3 regions of the Streptomyces sp. NPDC127097 genome follow, and region 2 is predicted to be linked to each of the others. Evidence: predicted binding sites of a transcription regulator. Region 2 holds the regulator's gene; each other region holds the start of a gene.
What was found. Region 2 encodes HrcA, which represses chaperone genes, less so after heat shock. Its sites were predicted from a motif close to TTNGCACTCNGNNNNNCNGAGTGCNAA; they were not measured.

Region 1 (4,721 bases), on a different contig from region 2:
CTGACCGGCGTACTGGAAGCCGAATCCGGCTTCAACGACGCCCCCGTGGTCATCCTCGTCGTCGCCTTCTCCACCGCGGGGCCGGTCGAGCACTGGTACACCCTGCTCGGTGAGATCACCCTGGAGCTGGCGATCGGCGCCGCCATCGGTCTGGCCATCGGCTGGCTCGGCGCGTACGCCATGCGGCATGTGGCGCTGCCCGCGTCCGGCCTGTACCCGATCGCCGTCATGGCCATCGCGGTCTCCGCCTACGCGGCCGGCGCGCTGGCGCACGGCTCCGGCTTCCTCGCCGTCTACCTGGCCGCGGTGATCCTCGGCAACGCCAAACTGCCGCACGCCCCGGCCACCCGCGGCTTCGCCGAGGGCCTCGGCTGGCTCGGCCAGATCGGCATGTTCGTCCTGCTGGGCCTGCTGGTGACCCCGCACAACCTGATCGACGACATCGTCCCGGCGCTGGTGATCGGCATGATCCTGACGCTGGTGGCCCGGCCTACCTCGGTGTTCGTGGCGCTGATGCCGTTCCGGGTGCCGTGGCCGGAGAAGGTCCTGCTGTCGTGGGCCGGGCTGCGCGGTGCGGTGCCGATTGTGCTGGCCACCATCCCGATGGTGGCTGATGTCCCGGGCAGCGAACGGGTCTTCAACATCGTCTTCGTGCTGGTCGTGGTCTACACCCTGGTCCAGGGGCCGACACTGCCCTGGCTGGCCCGGCGGCTGCGGCTGGGCGACGGCGAGGAGGCCGCCGACCTGGGCATCGAGTCGGCGCCCCTGGAGCGGCTGCGCGGCCATCTGCTGTCCACGTCCATCGGCCCGGCGTCCCGTATGCACGGCGTCGAGGTCGGCGAGCTCCGGATGCCCGCGGGCGCCGCGGTCACCCTCATCGTCCGGGACGGCTCCAGCTTCGTGCCGTCACCCGCCACGGTGCTGCGGCGCGGCGACGAGCTGCTGGTGGTCGCCACCGATCCGGTCCGGGACGCGGCGGAGCGGCGGCTCCAGGCGGTCTCCCAGGGCGGCAAGCTGGCCGGCTGGCTGGGGACCGGCGGCCCCACGGGACGGTCGCGGCACCGCCACCGCTGAGGTCCGGCCGCTCCCCGAGCGGGAATGTGCTGTATCTCTCCACGGATCCCAAGGGAATTTACGTTCTGCCCTGACCGATCCCAGGGCTGCACGCCCCGCGGCCTGTAGTATGAAGAGGCACATCGACGAACCAACTCTGCCTGATGCAGAGCTGGCGCGACCGCTCGGCGGCCGCGGTCCCCCTGCCTTACGCAGCCACCTCTCCCGGTGCGGACCACGCGGTATCACTCGGTCCTGCGCGAGAGGACAGCTCTCGGCGCGTTCCCGTGACGACCTCGCGGGTGGCGCGCTACCAGGCGGCAGAAAGGCCCGGCCGTGGCATCCGCGGTCAAGGACTCCCGTTCCGGATACGGACCACTGCTCCGCACCCCTGGTGCATGGACATTCCTGCTGCCCGGCTTCCTGGCCCGGCAGCCCTTCGCCATGCTGACGATCGGCATCGTGCTGCTCGTCCAGTCCACCACCGGCTCGTACGGCACCGCGGGCGCGGTGTCCGCCACGACCGGTGTCTCGATGGCGCTGTTCGCCCCGCAGAGCGGCAAGCTCGCCGACCGCTTCGGGCAGCGCGCGGTGCTGATCCCCGGCGTGCTGGCGCATGTCGCCGGTGTCGCGGCGCTGATCGCCCTCGCTCTCGCCCACGCCCCCCTGTGGGCGCTGTTCGTGGTGGCGGTCCCCACGGGCGCCTCGACGCCGCAGGTCGGCCCGATGGTGCGGGCCCGCTGGGCCGCCCGGCTCGGCGGCAGTCCGCTGATGCCGACGGCCGCCGCCTTCGAGTCGGTGACCGACGAGTTCACCTTCGTGGTCGGCCCCGTACTGGCGACCGCGCTGTGCACCGGCATCCACCCGGCGGCCGGGCTGGTCGCCGAGGCCGCGCTGACCCTGGCCGGCGGGCTGCTGTTCGCCGCGCAGAAGCGCAGCCAGCCGGCGGTGCACCGGGCGCAGGCCGGCGACCGGCCGCGCGTCTCGGCACTGTCGGTGCCCGGCGTACGCGTCCTGATCGTGGCGTTCCTCGGCATCGGCGCCGTCTTCGGCGGGATGCAGGTCTCGCTGACCGCCTTCACCGAGCACATCGGGCAGCCCGGCATCAACGGCGTGCTCTACGGGATCTTCGCGGGCGGCAACATGCTCGCCGGTATCGCCTGCGGCGCCCTCGCCTGGAAGGTCGGCCCGCGGCGCCGGCTGCTGGTCGCCTACGGGCTGCTGGCGCTGGCCACCACCCCGCTGTGGGCGGTCACCGCGATGCCGCTGCTGGGCGCCGTCGGCCTGGTCGTCGGCCTGTGCATCGCCCCGGCCCTGATCACCGGCTACACCCTCGTGGAGTCGCTGGTGCCGGCCGCCGCCCGCACCGAGGCGTTCACCTGGCTGACCGGCGCGGTCGCGCTGGGCCAGGCGGCCGCGGCCACCTCGTCCGGCCAGCTGGCGGACCGCTTCGGCCCGAGCATGGGCTTCCTGGTGCCGCTGGCAGGTACGGCGCTGGCCCTGACGGTGCTGCTGGCGCTCCGCGCCCACCTGCTGCCGCGCTCCTCGACCGTGGTCGCCGGCGCCCCGGCGGACGGCGCCGACGCCCGGGTTCCGGCCGTTTCCGAGGACCGCGAACGGGAGCTGGCGCGCGCCTGACCGAGCGTGGAGTCGGTCACCGTCCGCCGGTCACGGTGGACTGGCGGGCGGGAATACTGCAATATGGAGCGTCGTTAGCACTCATCGAGTGAGAGTGCCAGGAGGAAGACAAGTGCCGACCTACCAGTACCAGTGCACCGAGTGCGGCGAGGGCCTCGAGGCGGTGCAGAAGTTCACCGACGACGCGCTCACGGAGTGCCCCGCCTGCAACGGACGCCTCAAGAAGGTGTTCTCCGCGGTCGGCATCGTCTTCAAGGGCTCCGGCTTCTACCGCAACGACAGCCGCGGCTCGTCGTCCAGCAGCAGCCCCGCCAAGAGCACCTCCGCGTCGGGCACGACGTCCTCCTCGGACTCGTCGAGCTCCTCGTCCGGCAGCTCCGACAGCAAGTCCTCCGCCCCGGCCGCCGCTTCGTCCACCAGCAGCAGCTCGGGCACCAGCTCCGCCGCCTGACCCCGCACGTGCCCGGAACCCGCCGTCACCGACGGCGGGTTCCGTCGTCTTACGGCTTGCTTTCGTCCCCGCCATCCGCCTTCCCCCTCCGCCGCGCCCCGATAGTGTGATCGGCATGGCTGACGCGGAGATTGGCGTTATCGGCGGATCGGGTTTCTACTCCTTCCTCGACGACGTGACCGAGATCACGGTAGACACCCCCTACGGGCGCCCGAGCGATTCACTGTTCCTGGGAGAGATCGCCGGCCGCCAGGTCGCATTCCTGCCCCGGCACGGCCGCGGCCACCACCTCCCGCCGCACCGCATCAACTACCGCGCCAACCTGTGGGCCCTGCGCTCCCTCGGCGTACGCCAGGTCCTCGGCCCGTGCGCGGTCGGCGGACTGCGCCCCGAGTACGGCCCCGGCACGCTGCTGGTCCCCGACCAGCTCGTCGACCGCACCAAGGCTCGGGCCCAGACCTACTTCGACGGCGAGCCGCTTCCCGACGGCAGCACCCCCAACGTCGTCCATCTGACCTTCGCCGACCCGTACTGCCCCACCGGACGCCGGACCGCCCTCACAGCGGCCCGCGGCCGCGACTGGGAGCCGGTCGACGGCGGCACCCTCGTCGTCATCGAGGGCCCCCGCTTCTCGACCCGCGCCGAATCGCGCTGGCACGCCGCACAGGGCTGGTCGGTGGTCGGCATGACCGGTCATCCCGAAGCCGTCCTGGCCCGCGAACTGGGCCTCTGCTACACCTCGTTGACCCTGGTCACCGACCTGGACGCGGGCACCGAGACCGGTGAGGGCGTCTCCCACGACGAGGTCTTCAGGGTCTTCGCCGAGAACGTCGGCCGCCTGCGTGAGGTCCTCTTCGACGCGATCGCCGGCCTGCCGGACAACGCGGCCCGCGACTGCCTGTGCACCGGCGCCCACGTCGGCTGGGACCTGGGCATCAAGCTGCCGTAACGCCCCGCGGAGCGCTCGGTCTCCCCCTCCCGGGTGGCCGAGTTGTCCACAGGAGCGGGGCCGTCCACAGCCCCGAGCGGGCGGACGGAGTCTTCCGGCACGGTGGTGATCAGCGGTTCACCCGACCCCTCACCCCCTGGCGGTGCCACCATGCTCCGGACCACTCCCGCTCCCCCTTCCCCAGCCGTCCCCGACCCCCTCTCCGCGCCACTGCCCGCTCCCCCGCCGTGTGAAGTGCCGCACTTCCCACCGGTCCGGGCGGGCGGCGGCCGGCGCCGAGGGGTGCGGCTCGCGCGGCAGCGCTTACTGGCCGCCGGCCTGGCGCTGACCGCCGCAGCACTGGCCGGCGGGGCGTCGTACGGTGCCGTACGAGACACCCCGGCCCCCGGATGCCCATCGGCGGCGGCCCCGGGAGGGCGGTGAACCATGCTCCAAGATCAAGTGGCCTCCGCGCCCGCCCCACGCGAGACTGCTGCGCATGGCGGGGCACCCGCCGCGCGCCAATGGGGGCGCGCCCACCGCACCGGTACCGCGGCTTCCGTCCCTACGGCCCGCACGCTCGGCCTCCTCCCCCGGAACCACCGATTCCGCGCCGACGCACCGGCTGCTGGATGCTTCATGTCACACGAC
Region 2 (4,721 bases):
AGAACGCCCGGGTCAACTCCGTATGCGTGAACAGGGGGTTGGTCAGCGCCTGCTTGTGCAGCGGGTTGGCGCCCGACTCGGGGGTGGCGAGGAAGGCGGTGCCCAGCTGCGCCATGGTCGCCCCGGCGGCCAGCACGGCCGCGATCTGCGACCCGCGCATCAGCCCGCCCGCGGCGATCATCGGAATCTGCACGGCTTCCCGGACCTGCCCGAGCGCCGCCAGCAGCCCCAGCCCCGCGCCGGTCCCGTCCGCGTGCGGATCGTCCCGGTGGGTGCCCTGGTGGCCGCCGGCCTCCACGCCCTGCACACACACCGCGTCCGCACCCGACCACTGCGCGGCCTGTGCCTCGGCGGCGGTGGTGACCGTGACAATGGTGTACGTACCGACCTTGGCGAACGCATCGAGGACGGCGCGCGAGGGGCAGCCGAAGGTGAAGGACACCACCGGCACCGGGTCCTCGCGCAGTATCGCGAGCTTGGCCTCGTAGCCGTCGTCGATGGGCCCGTCGGTGTCGCCGAGTTCGGTCTCGTACCAGGTGGCCTCGCCGGCGAGCTGTTCGCGGTAGACCTCGACCACGGAGCCGTCGGCCAGGGAGGGCTGCGGCATGAAGAGGTTGACGCCGAAGGGCCGGTCGGTCAGCGACCGCAGCTGTTTGATCTCCTGGTACATCCCGTCGGCGGTTTTGTAGCCGGCGGCGAGGAAGCCGAGACCGCCGGCCGCACAGACGGCGGCGGCCAGCTCGGGTCCGGAGCCGCCTCCCGCCATCGGGGCCTGCACGATCGGGTAGCGGCAGAGATCGGTCGGTGCGGTGGGCATGAGCACATCGTGTCACGCCCACCGCCTCGCCCCGAACGGGGGCGGTGGCTGCCACGCGGGCCCGGGGAAGCTCCGCGGACCCTGGGCCGACCTGGGCTATCGCCCGTTGAACGCGTCCTTCAGCCGCGAGAACAGCCCCTGCTGCCCCGGCTGGAACTGCCCCGTGGGCCGCTCCTCACCGCGGAGCTTGGCCAGCCGCCGCAGCGCCTCCTCCTGCTCGGGGTCGAGCTTGGTGGGCGTCTGCACCTCGACATGGACGATGAGGTCGCCGCGGCCACCGCCGCGCAGATGGGTCACCCCGCGCTGGTGCAGCGGGATCGACTGGCCGGACTGGGTACCGGGCCGGACATCGATCTCCTCGACCCCGTCGAGCGTCTCCAGCGGGCACTTCGTGCCCAGCGCCGCCGCCGTCATCGGGATGGTGACCGTGCAGTGCAGATCGTCGCCGCGCCGCTGGAAGACCGGGTGCGGCAGCTCGTGGATCTCCACATAGAGATCACCGGCGGGGCCGCCGCCGGGGCCGACCTCGCCCTCGCCCGCGAGCTGGATGCGGGTGCCGTTGTCGACACCGGCCGGGATCTTGACGGTCAGGGTGCGGCGGGAGCGGATCCGCCCGTCGCCCGCGCACTCGTGGCACGGCGTCGGGACGACGGTGCCGAAGCCCTGGCACTGCGGGCACGGCCGCGAGGTCATGACCTGGCCCAGGAACGACCGGGTGACCTGCGAGACCTCACCGCGGCCGCGGCACATGTCACAGGTCTGCGCCGAGGTGCCCGGCGCCGCGCCCTCGCCGCTGCACGTCGTACAGACGACGGCGGTGTCGACCTGGATGTCCTTGGTCGTGCCGAAGGCCGCTTCGGTCAGCTCGACATCGAGCCGGATCATGGCGTCCTGGCCGCGGCGGGTGCGCGAGCGCGGCCCGCGCTGCGACGCGGTGCCGAAGAACGCGTCCATGATGTCGGAGAAGTTGCCGAAGCCCGCGCCGAAGCCGCCCGCGCCCTGGCCGCCGCCCGCCTGCGAGAGGGGGTCCCCGCCGAGGTCGTAGACCTGCTTCTTCTGCGGGTCCGAGAGCACCTCGTAAGCGGCGTTGATCTCCTTGAACCGCTCCTGGGTCTTCGGATCCGGGTTCACGTCCGGGTGCAGCTCACGCGCCAGCCGGCGGAAGGCTTTCTTGATCTGGTCCTGCGAGGCGTCGCGTCCGATACCGAGGACCGAGTAGTAATCCGTGGCCACTTACGACTCCGCGAGGATTTGTCCGACGTAACGTGCCACTGCGCGTACCGCTCCCATCGTTCCGGGGTAGTCCATGCGGGTCGGTCCGACCACGCCGAGTTTGGCGACTGCCTCGTCGCCCGAACCGTAGCCGACCGTGACGACCGATGTGGACGCCAGGCCCTCGTGGGCATTCTCATGCCCGATGCGTACGGTCATGCCCGAGTCCTTGGCCTCACCGAGAAGCTTGAGCATCACCACATGCTCCTCAAGGGCTTCCAGCACCGGCCGGATGGTCAGGGGAAAATCGTGCCCGAAGCGCGTGAGATTGGCGGTGCCGCCGATCATCAGCCGCTCTTCGGTCTCCTCCACCAGAGTTTCCAGCAACACCGACAGCACTGTCGAGACCGTGCTGCGGTCGTCCTGCTCGAAGGACTCGGGGAGATCCTGCACCAACTGCGGCACATCCGCGAACCGGCGCCCCACGACCCGGCTGTTGAGCCGGGCCCGCAGGTCCGCCAGGGAGGTTTCGCCGAACGGCGCCTGGCAGTCGATCAACCGCTGCTCGACCCGCCCGGTGTCCGTGATCAGCACCAGCATCAGCCGGGCCGGGGCCAGGGCCAGCAGCTCGACGTGCCGGACCGTGGACCGGGTCAGGGACGGGTACTGGACGACCGCGACCTGCCGGGTCAGCTGCGCCAGCAGCCGGACCGTGCGGCCCACCACGTCGTCGAGGTCGACGGCGCCGTCCAGGAAGTTCTGGATCGCCCGCCGCTCCGGGCTGGACAGCGGCTTCACACCGGCCAGCTTGTCGACGAACAGGCGGTAGCCCTTGTCGGTCGGGATGCGCCCGGCGCTCGTGTGCGGCTGGGCGATGAAACCCTCGTCCTCCAGGGCGGCCATGTCGTTGCGGATGGTGGCCGGCGAGACGCCGAGCTGATGGCGTTCGGTCAGGGCCTTGGAGCCGACCGGCTCCTCCGTCCCGACATAGTCCTGGACGATGGCGCGCAGCACTTCGAGCCTGCGTTCACTGAGCATCCCGCGCACCTCCAGCCCGGCCGTCCGCCGTCTCGACTCTCCTGGCACTCACACGGGCCGAGTGCCAGACCTTGAGCCAGTGTACGGCCGAGTAGCACGGACTCGGCAAGGGCGGCCGCACACAGCACCCGCCCGGTGACCGTGTTCGGTCGATCTGTCGGGCAACGCTATCGCGATGGCGCTAGCGTCTCGGTATGCACACGTCTTGGGAAGAGGCCGGTTGGGAACAGCTCGGTGACGGTGTCGCCAGACGCCGGATGCCGGGCTGGGACGAGACGATCGGCGTGATCGCGGGGACCACCGGCGTCATGATCGTCGACACCGGCGCGACCCTGCGCGACGGTGCGGATCTGCGGCGTGCGATCCGCGGTGTGCTGGGCCGGAACGTGACGCATGTCGCGCTCACCCACCCGCATTTCGATCATGTCCTGGGCACCGCCGCCTTCGCGGGCGTCCAGGTCTTCGGCGCGGCCGGGCTGGGCGAGCTGCTGCGCCGCGGCAAGGACGAGCTGCGGCACGACGCGATACGGCACGGTGTCGACCGCGAGGCGGCCGCCGAGGCCGCCGATCTGCTGGTCGCCCCGCACCACCACGTCCACGACCAGCTGACCGTCGAGCTCGGCGACCGGCAGGTGCTGCTCGCCAATGTCGGCCCCGGTCACACGGCGCACGATCTGGCGGTGCTGGTACCGGGCCGGGGCGGGTCCCCCGAGATCGTCTTCTGCGGCGATCTGGTCGAGGAGTCCGGCGAGCCCCAGGCGGGCCCGGACGCGCTGCCGCAGCGGTGGCCCGGCGCACTGGACCGGCTGCTGGCCCTCGGCGGCGAGGACGCACGGTACGTGCCCGGCCACGGCGCCGTGGTGGACGCCGGTTTCGTCCGCGCCCAGCGTGCCGCCCTCGCCGCCCGCTTCGGCGTCGCTCCCTCCTGACCCGTCCGCCGACCTCACGAGACAGGCCCCCATGCAGAGCAAGCGCTACAGCCCCGACCTCACCCCGCCGTGACTGCATCCTCCGGGGGCGACCCCCGGACCCCCGGCCGAAACACCGACCACCCGCAGAGAACAGGCCCCACTCGATGCAGAACAGGCACTACAGCCCCGACCTCACCCCGCCGTGGAAGAAGCAGCGCCCCGCGCCCGAGGTCCCCGCGGAACCCGATCTGGTCGTCGAGGAGGTCACCTCGGGCTTCTGCGGCGCGGTGATCCGCTGCGAGAAGACGGCGCAGGGCCCCACCGTCACCCTGGAGGACCGCTTCGGCAAGCACCGCGTCTTTCCCATGGAGCCACGCGGCTTCCTCCTGGAGGGCAAGGTGGTCACGCTGGTACGCCCCCAGGGCGCGCCGGCGCCGAGCGGTCCGGCACGCACGGCATCGGGCTCCCTCGCCGTCCCCGGCGCCCGCGCACGGGTCGCCCGCGCCGGGCGCATTTATGTGGAGGGCCGGCACGACGCCGAGCTGGTGGAGCGGGTGTGGGGCGACGACCTGCGCATCGAGGGCGTCGTCGTGGAGTACCTGGAGGGCGTCGACGACCTGCCCGCCATCGTCCGCGGCTTCTCCCCCGGCCCGGACGCCCGCCTCGGCGTCCTCGTCGACCATCTCGTCCCCGGCTCGAAGGAGTCCCGGATCGCGGCCGGGGTGACCGGTGATCATGCGCTG
Region 3 (4,721 bases), on a different contig from region 2:
TCGCCGCGAGGAAGATGAGGAGAAAGGGCCTCGCCTCCATGGCTGTGCAAGTCACCGAAAACACCCCCACCGTCGCTCTGGGCCCCGCCGCAGCCCTGTCCTGCCGCGAGTGCGGACAGCGCTTCCCGCTCGGCCCGATCTTCGCGTGCCAGGAATGTTTCGGGCCGCTCGAAGTCGCCTACGACCTGCCGAGCGGCGATCCCGAGGGCCTGCGGAAGCAGATCGAGGCCGGTCCGGACAACATCTGGCGCTACGCCCCGCTGCTGCCCGTCCCCACCGACGTGGCCGACAAGCCCAATCTCAACCCGGGCTTCACCAAGCTCGTCAAGGCCGACAACCTCGCCCGTGAGCTGGGCGTCACCGGTGGTCTGTACGTCAAGGACGACTCCGGCAACCCGACGCACTCCTTCAAGGACCGCGTCGTGGCGATCGCCGTCGAGGCCGCCCGCGCCTTCGGCTTCACCACCCTCTCCTGCTCCTCCACCGGCAACCTCGCCGGTGCGGTCGGCGCCGCGGCGCGCCGCGCCGGATTCGAGTCCTGCGTGTTCATCCCGCACGACCTGGAGGCCGGCAAGGTCGTCATGGCCGCGGTCTACGGCGGCGACCTGGTCGGCATCGAGGGCAACTACGACGACGTCAACCGCTTCTGCTCCGAGCTCATCGGCGACCCGCTGGGCGAGGGCTGGGGCTTCGTCAACGTCAATCTGCGGCCGTACTACGGCGAGGGCTCCAAGACCCTCGCGTACGAGATCTGCGAGCAGCTGGGCTGGCAGCTCCCGGACCAGATCGTCATCCCGATCGCGTCCGGCTCGCAGCTCACCAAGATCGACAAGGGGCTCAAGGAGCTGATCGCCCTCGGCCTGGTCGAGGACAAGCCGTACAAGATCTTCGGCGCCCAGGCGGAGGGCTGCTCGCCGGTGTCGGCGGCCTTCAAGGCCGGGCACGACGTGGTCCGGCCCCAGAAGCCGAACACCATCGCCAAGTCGCTGGCGATCGGCAACCCGGCCGACGGGCCGTATGTGCTCGACATCGCGCGCCGTACGGGCGGTGCCGTGGAGGATGTCAACGACGAGCAGGTCGTGGACGCGATCAAGCTGCTGGCCAGGACGGAAGGCATCTTCGCGGAGACCGCGGGCGGCGTGACCGTCGGCGTGACCAAGAAGCTGATCGAGGACGGCGTGCTCGACCCGTCCCTGACCACCGTCGTCCTGAACACCGGTGACGGCCTCAAGACACTCGACGCGGTCGCCCCCACCTCCGGGCCCACGGCCACGATCCGTCCGAACCTGGACGCGTTCCGCGCGGCCGGCCTGGCCCGCTGAGCCGCCGGCCCGTCCGGCATCCGGCGGACGAGGCCGCGACCGGCCCCCGAACTCGTACTCCGTACCCCTGGAAGGCAGAACCATGAGCGTCAAGGTCCGCATCCCCACCATCCTCCGCACGTACACCGGTGGCCAGGCCGAGGTCCCCGCCGAGGGCGCGACCCTCTCCGAGGTGATCGCCGACCTGGAGCAGAACCACCAGGGCATCGCGGCCCGTGTGCTGGACGACGCCGGCAAGCTGCGCCGTTTCGTGAACGTGTACGTCAACGACGACGATGTGCGCTTCGAGCAGGGCCTGGAGACGCCCACCCCGGACGGCGCGGGTATCTCGATCATCCCGGCGGTGGCCGGCGGCTGCTGATTTGCGCCAACTCTTCTCCTGCATGACCGGAATTGCCCCGTCCGCCGGAAAGCGGACGGGGCAATTCCATGTTGTGAAAGGAGATACTATTGGGGCGATCCCCCTCCGGATATCACCCTGCGCGTGCCGAACGCATATGTGTTCGCGATCAGTTGTGGCCAAAGTGTGGGCGGTATTTGTCGCCTAGGTGCCCTATGCCCGGCCCGACTTGCCCTGGAGAACTGGGATTTCGCCGCATATTGCCGATTCTTCGGCGCCGGATTTCTCGTCCGATTGACCTGTTGCTCTGGGCATCTGTGCAGATACATTCAGCGGCGGTCGACGCGTTCCGGCGCACACCCCACGGGCCTTTCGCGGGGTGAGGTCTGACCCGGGTCCGCGGAGTGCGGTCCTGCGCAAGGGCCAGTAATAGGGGAGTTAGGCATGGCTCAGGGCACCGTCAAGTGGTTCAACGCGGAGAAGGGGTACGGCTTCATCGCGGTCGACGGTGGTGCGGATGTTTTCGTCCACTACAGCGCGATCCAGATGGACGGCTACCGCACCCTTGAGGAGGGTCAGCGGGTCGAGTTCGAGATCTCGCAGGGCCAGAAGGGGCCGCAGGCGGACATGGTCCGGGTGGCCGGCTGAGGCGCCGACCGACTGCTGCGTGAGGAAGGCCCGTATCCCTGAGGGGGGTACGGGCCTTCGGCATGCTGCCGGACGGGCGGGCCGCGCGGCCGCGGGGTGGATGCGCCCCAACTTGTCACTTGGCCGTCAGCCCACGGGAAGGCGCCCTCGAAGTCGTTCTGCGTGCGACCGCCACACCCCGCCGATGCCCGTTCAAGCGGCTTGCGCCCACCCGTCGCCCGACCGCCACCCCTCAATGACGCCCTTCGGGCGGCTTGCACTCTCTTACCCCGAGTGCTAATCATTGCGTTAGCACTCTCCCAGTGAGAGTGACAAAGAAGGACCGGGTCGGCGAGGCCCGCGGATCGGTGGGGCAAGGAACCACACAGGTCCGTAGGTCGTCCGTCGCGGGCGCCAGCGCGGTCCGGAGCAATCCACCCCAGTCCGGGAGGACCACTTCACATGGCCAAGATCATCGCGTTCGACGAGGAGGCACGGCGCGGTCTCGAGCGCGGGATGAACCAGCTCGCCGACGCCGTCAAGGTCACCCTCGGCCCCAAGGGCCGTAACGTCGTCCTCGAGAAGAAGTGGGGCGCCCCCACGATCACCAACGATGGTGTGTCCATCGCCAAGGAGATCGAGCTCGAGGACCCGTACGAGAAGATCGGCGCCGAGCTGGTCAAGGAGGTCGCGAAGAAGACGGACGACGTCGCCGGTGACGGCACGACGACCGCGACCGTCCTGGCCCAGGCTCTGGTCCGCGAGGGCCTGCGCAACGTCGCCGCCGGCGCCAACCCGATGGCCCTCAAGCGCGGTATCGAGCGCGCCGTCGAGGCCGTCTCCGCCGCCCTGCTGGAGCAGGCCAAGGACGTGGAGACCAAGGAGCAGATCGCTTCGACCGCCTCCATCTCCGCCGCTGACACCCAGATCGGTGAGCTGATCGCCGAGGCCATGGACAAGGTCGGCAAGGAAGGCGTCATCACCGTCGAGGAGTCCCAGACCTTCGGTCTGGAGCTGGAGCTCACCGAGGGTATGCGCTTCGACAAGGGCTACATCTCGGCGTACTTCGCCACCGACATGGAGCGTATGGAGGCGTCGCTCGACGACCCGTACATCCTCATCGTCAACTCCAAGATCGGCAGCGTGAAGGACCTGCTGCCGCTCCTGGAGAAGGTCATGCAGTCCGGCAAGCCGCTGCTGATCATCGCCGAGGACGTCGAGGGCGAGGCCCTGTCGACCCTGGTCGTCAACAAGATCCGTGGCACCTTCAAGTCCGTCGCCGTCAAGGCCCCGGGCTTCGGTGACCGCCGCAAGGCCATGCTCGGCGACATCGCCATCCTCACCGGTGGCACCGTCATCTCCGAGGAGGTCGGCCTCAAGCTGGAGAACGCCGGTCTCGAACTGCTCGGCCGCGCCCGCAAGGTCGTCATCACCAAGGACGAGACCACCATCGTCGACGGTGCCGGTGACAGCGAGCAGGTCCAGGGCCGCGTCAACCAGATCCGCGCCGAGATCGAGAACAGCGACTCGGACTACGACCGCGAGAAGCTCCAGGAGCGTCTGGCGAAGCTGGCCGGCGGCGTGGCCGTCATCAAGGCCGGTGCCGCCACCGAGGTCGAGCTCAAGGAGCGCAAGCACCGCATCGAGGACGCCGTTCGCAACGCGAAGGCGGCCGTCGAGGAGGGCATCGTCGCCGGCGGTGGCGTCGCCCTGCTCCAGGCTTCCCAGGTCTTCGAGAAGCTGGAGCTCGAGGGTGACGAGGCGACCGGCGCCAACGCCGTGAAGCTCGCCCTGGAGGCCCCGCTCAAGCAGATCTCCGTCAACGGCGGCCTCGAGGGCGGCGTCGTGGTGGAGAAGGTGCGCAACCTGGCCGTCGGCCACGGTCTGAACGCCGCGACCGGTGAGTACGTCGACATGATCGCCGAGGGCATCATCGACCCGGCCAAGGTGACGCGCTCCGCGCTCCAGAACGCCGCCTCCATCGCGGCGCTCTTCCTCACCACTGAGGCCGTCATCGCCGACAAGCCGGAGAAGGCCGCCGCGGCGGGCGCTCCGGGCGGCATGCCGGGCGGTGACATGGACTTCTGATCCGCTGCGGATCGGAACGCTGATCCTCCCGGATCACACGTCCACACGAACGCCGGGGCGGCACCCTCCTTCCAGGGGGGTGCCGCCCCGGCGGCGTTGTTTCTGCGGGTATGCGGTGCGGTGGAGCCGCGGTTCCGTGGACCTGAGGTGCGGTCAGGTCATGGCCGTGCCGGGCGGTGGTGGGCGCGGGGACGGTCCTCCGGCACCCTGACCCGGATGGTGGACCCGCGGGCGACGCCGGCGCCGCCCGGCTTCGGCGACTGGGCGCACACGGTGCCCGGCTCGGCGGGCCCCTCCTGACAGTGCCGGCCCGGCAGGCGCTTGACCGGCACCACACGGAGCCC

Region 1: the regulator HrcA is predicted to act here: its motif matches at 2,766-2,792, upstream of ACFWJW_RS21470 (FmdB family zinc ribbon protein).
Region 3: the regulator HrcA is predicted to act here: its motif matches at 2,564-2,590, upstream of groL (chaperonin GroEL).

What each region holds. Positions count from the first base shown of each region.
Region 1 covers NZ_JBHXFI010000028.1:2,177-6,897, reverse strand. The annotation lists gene ACFWJW_RS21480 (potassium/proton antiporter) at 1-1,074, shown strand, start outside; gene ACFWJW_RS21475 (MFS transporter) at 1,390-2,691, shown strand; gene ACFWJW_RS21470 (FmdB family zinc ribbon protein) at 2,804-3,142, shown strand; gene ACFWJW_RS21465 (S-methyl-5'-thioadenosine phosphorylase) at 3,258-4,091, shown strand.
Region 2 covers NZ_JBHXFI010000016.1:42,234-46,954, reverse strand. The annotation lists gene ACFWJW_RS15010 (nitronate monooxygenase) at 1-817, opposite strand, end outside; gene dnaJ (molecular chaperone DnaJ) at 914-2,050, opposite strand; gene hrcA (heat-inducible transcriptional repressor HrcA) at 2,051-3,067, opposite strand; gene ACFWJW_RS14995 (MBL fold metallo-hydrolase) at 3,262-3,996, shown strand; gene ACFWJW_RS14990 (DUF3097 domain-containing protein) at 4,143-4,721, shown strand, end outside.
Region 3 covers NZ_JBHXFI010000026.1:109,385-114,105, forward strand. The annotation lists SAM riboswitch class I at 1-21, shown strand, start outside; gene thrC (threonine synthase) at 39-1,322, shown strand; gene ACFWJW_RS20905 (MoaD/ThiS family protein) at 1,405-1,683, shown strand; gene ACFWJW_RS20910 (cold-shock protein) at 2,107-2,310, shown strand; gene groL (chaperonin GroEL) at 2,752-4,377, shown strand; gene ACFWJW_RS20920 (PASTA domain-containing protein) at 4,536-4,721, opposite strand, start outside.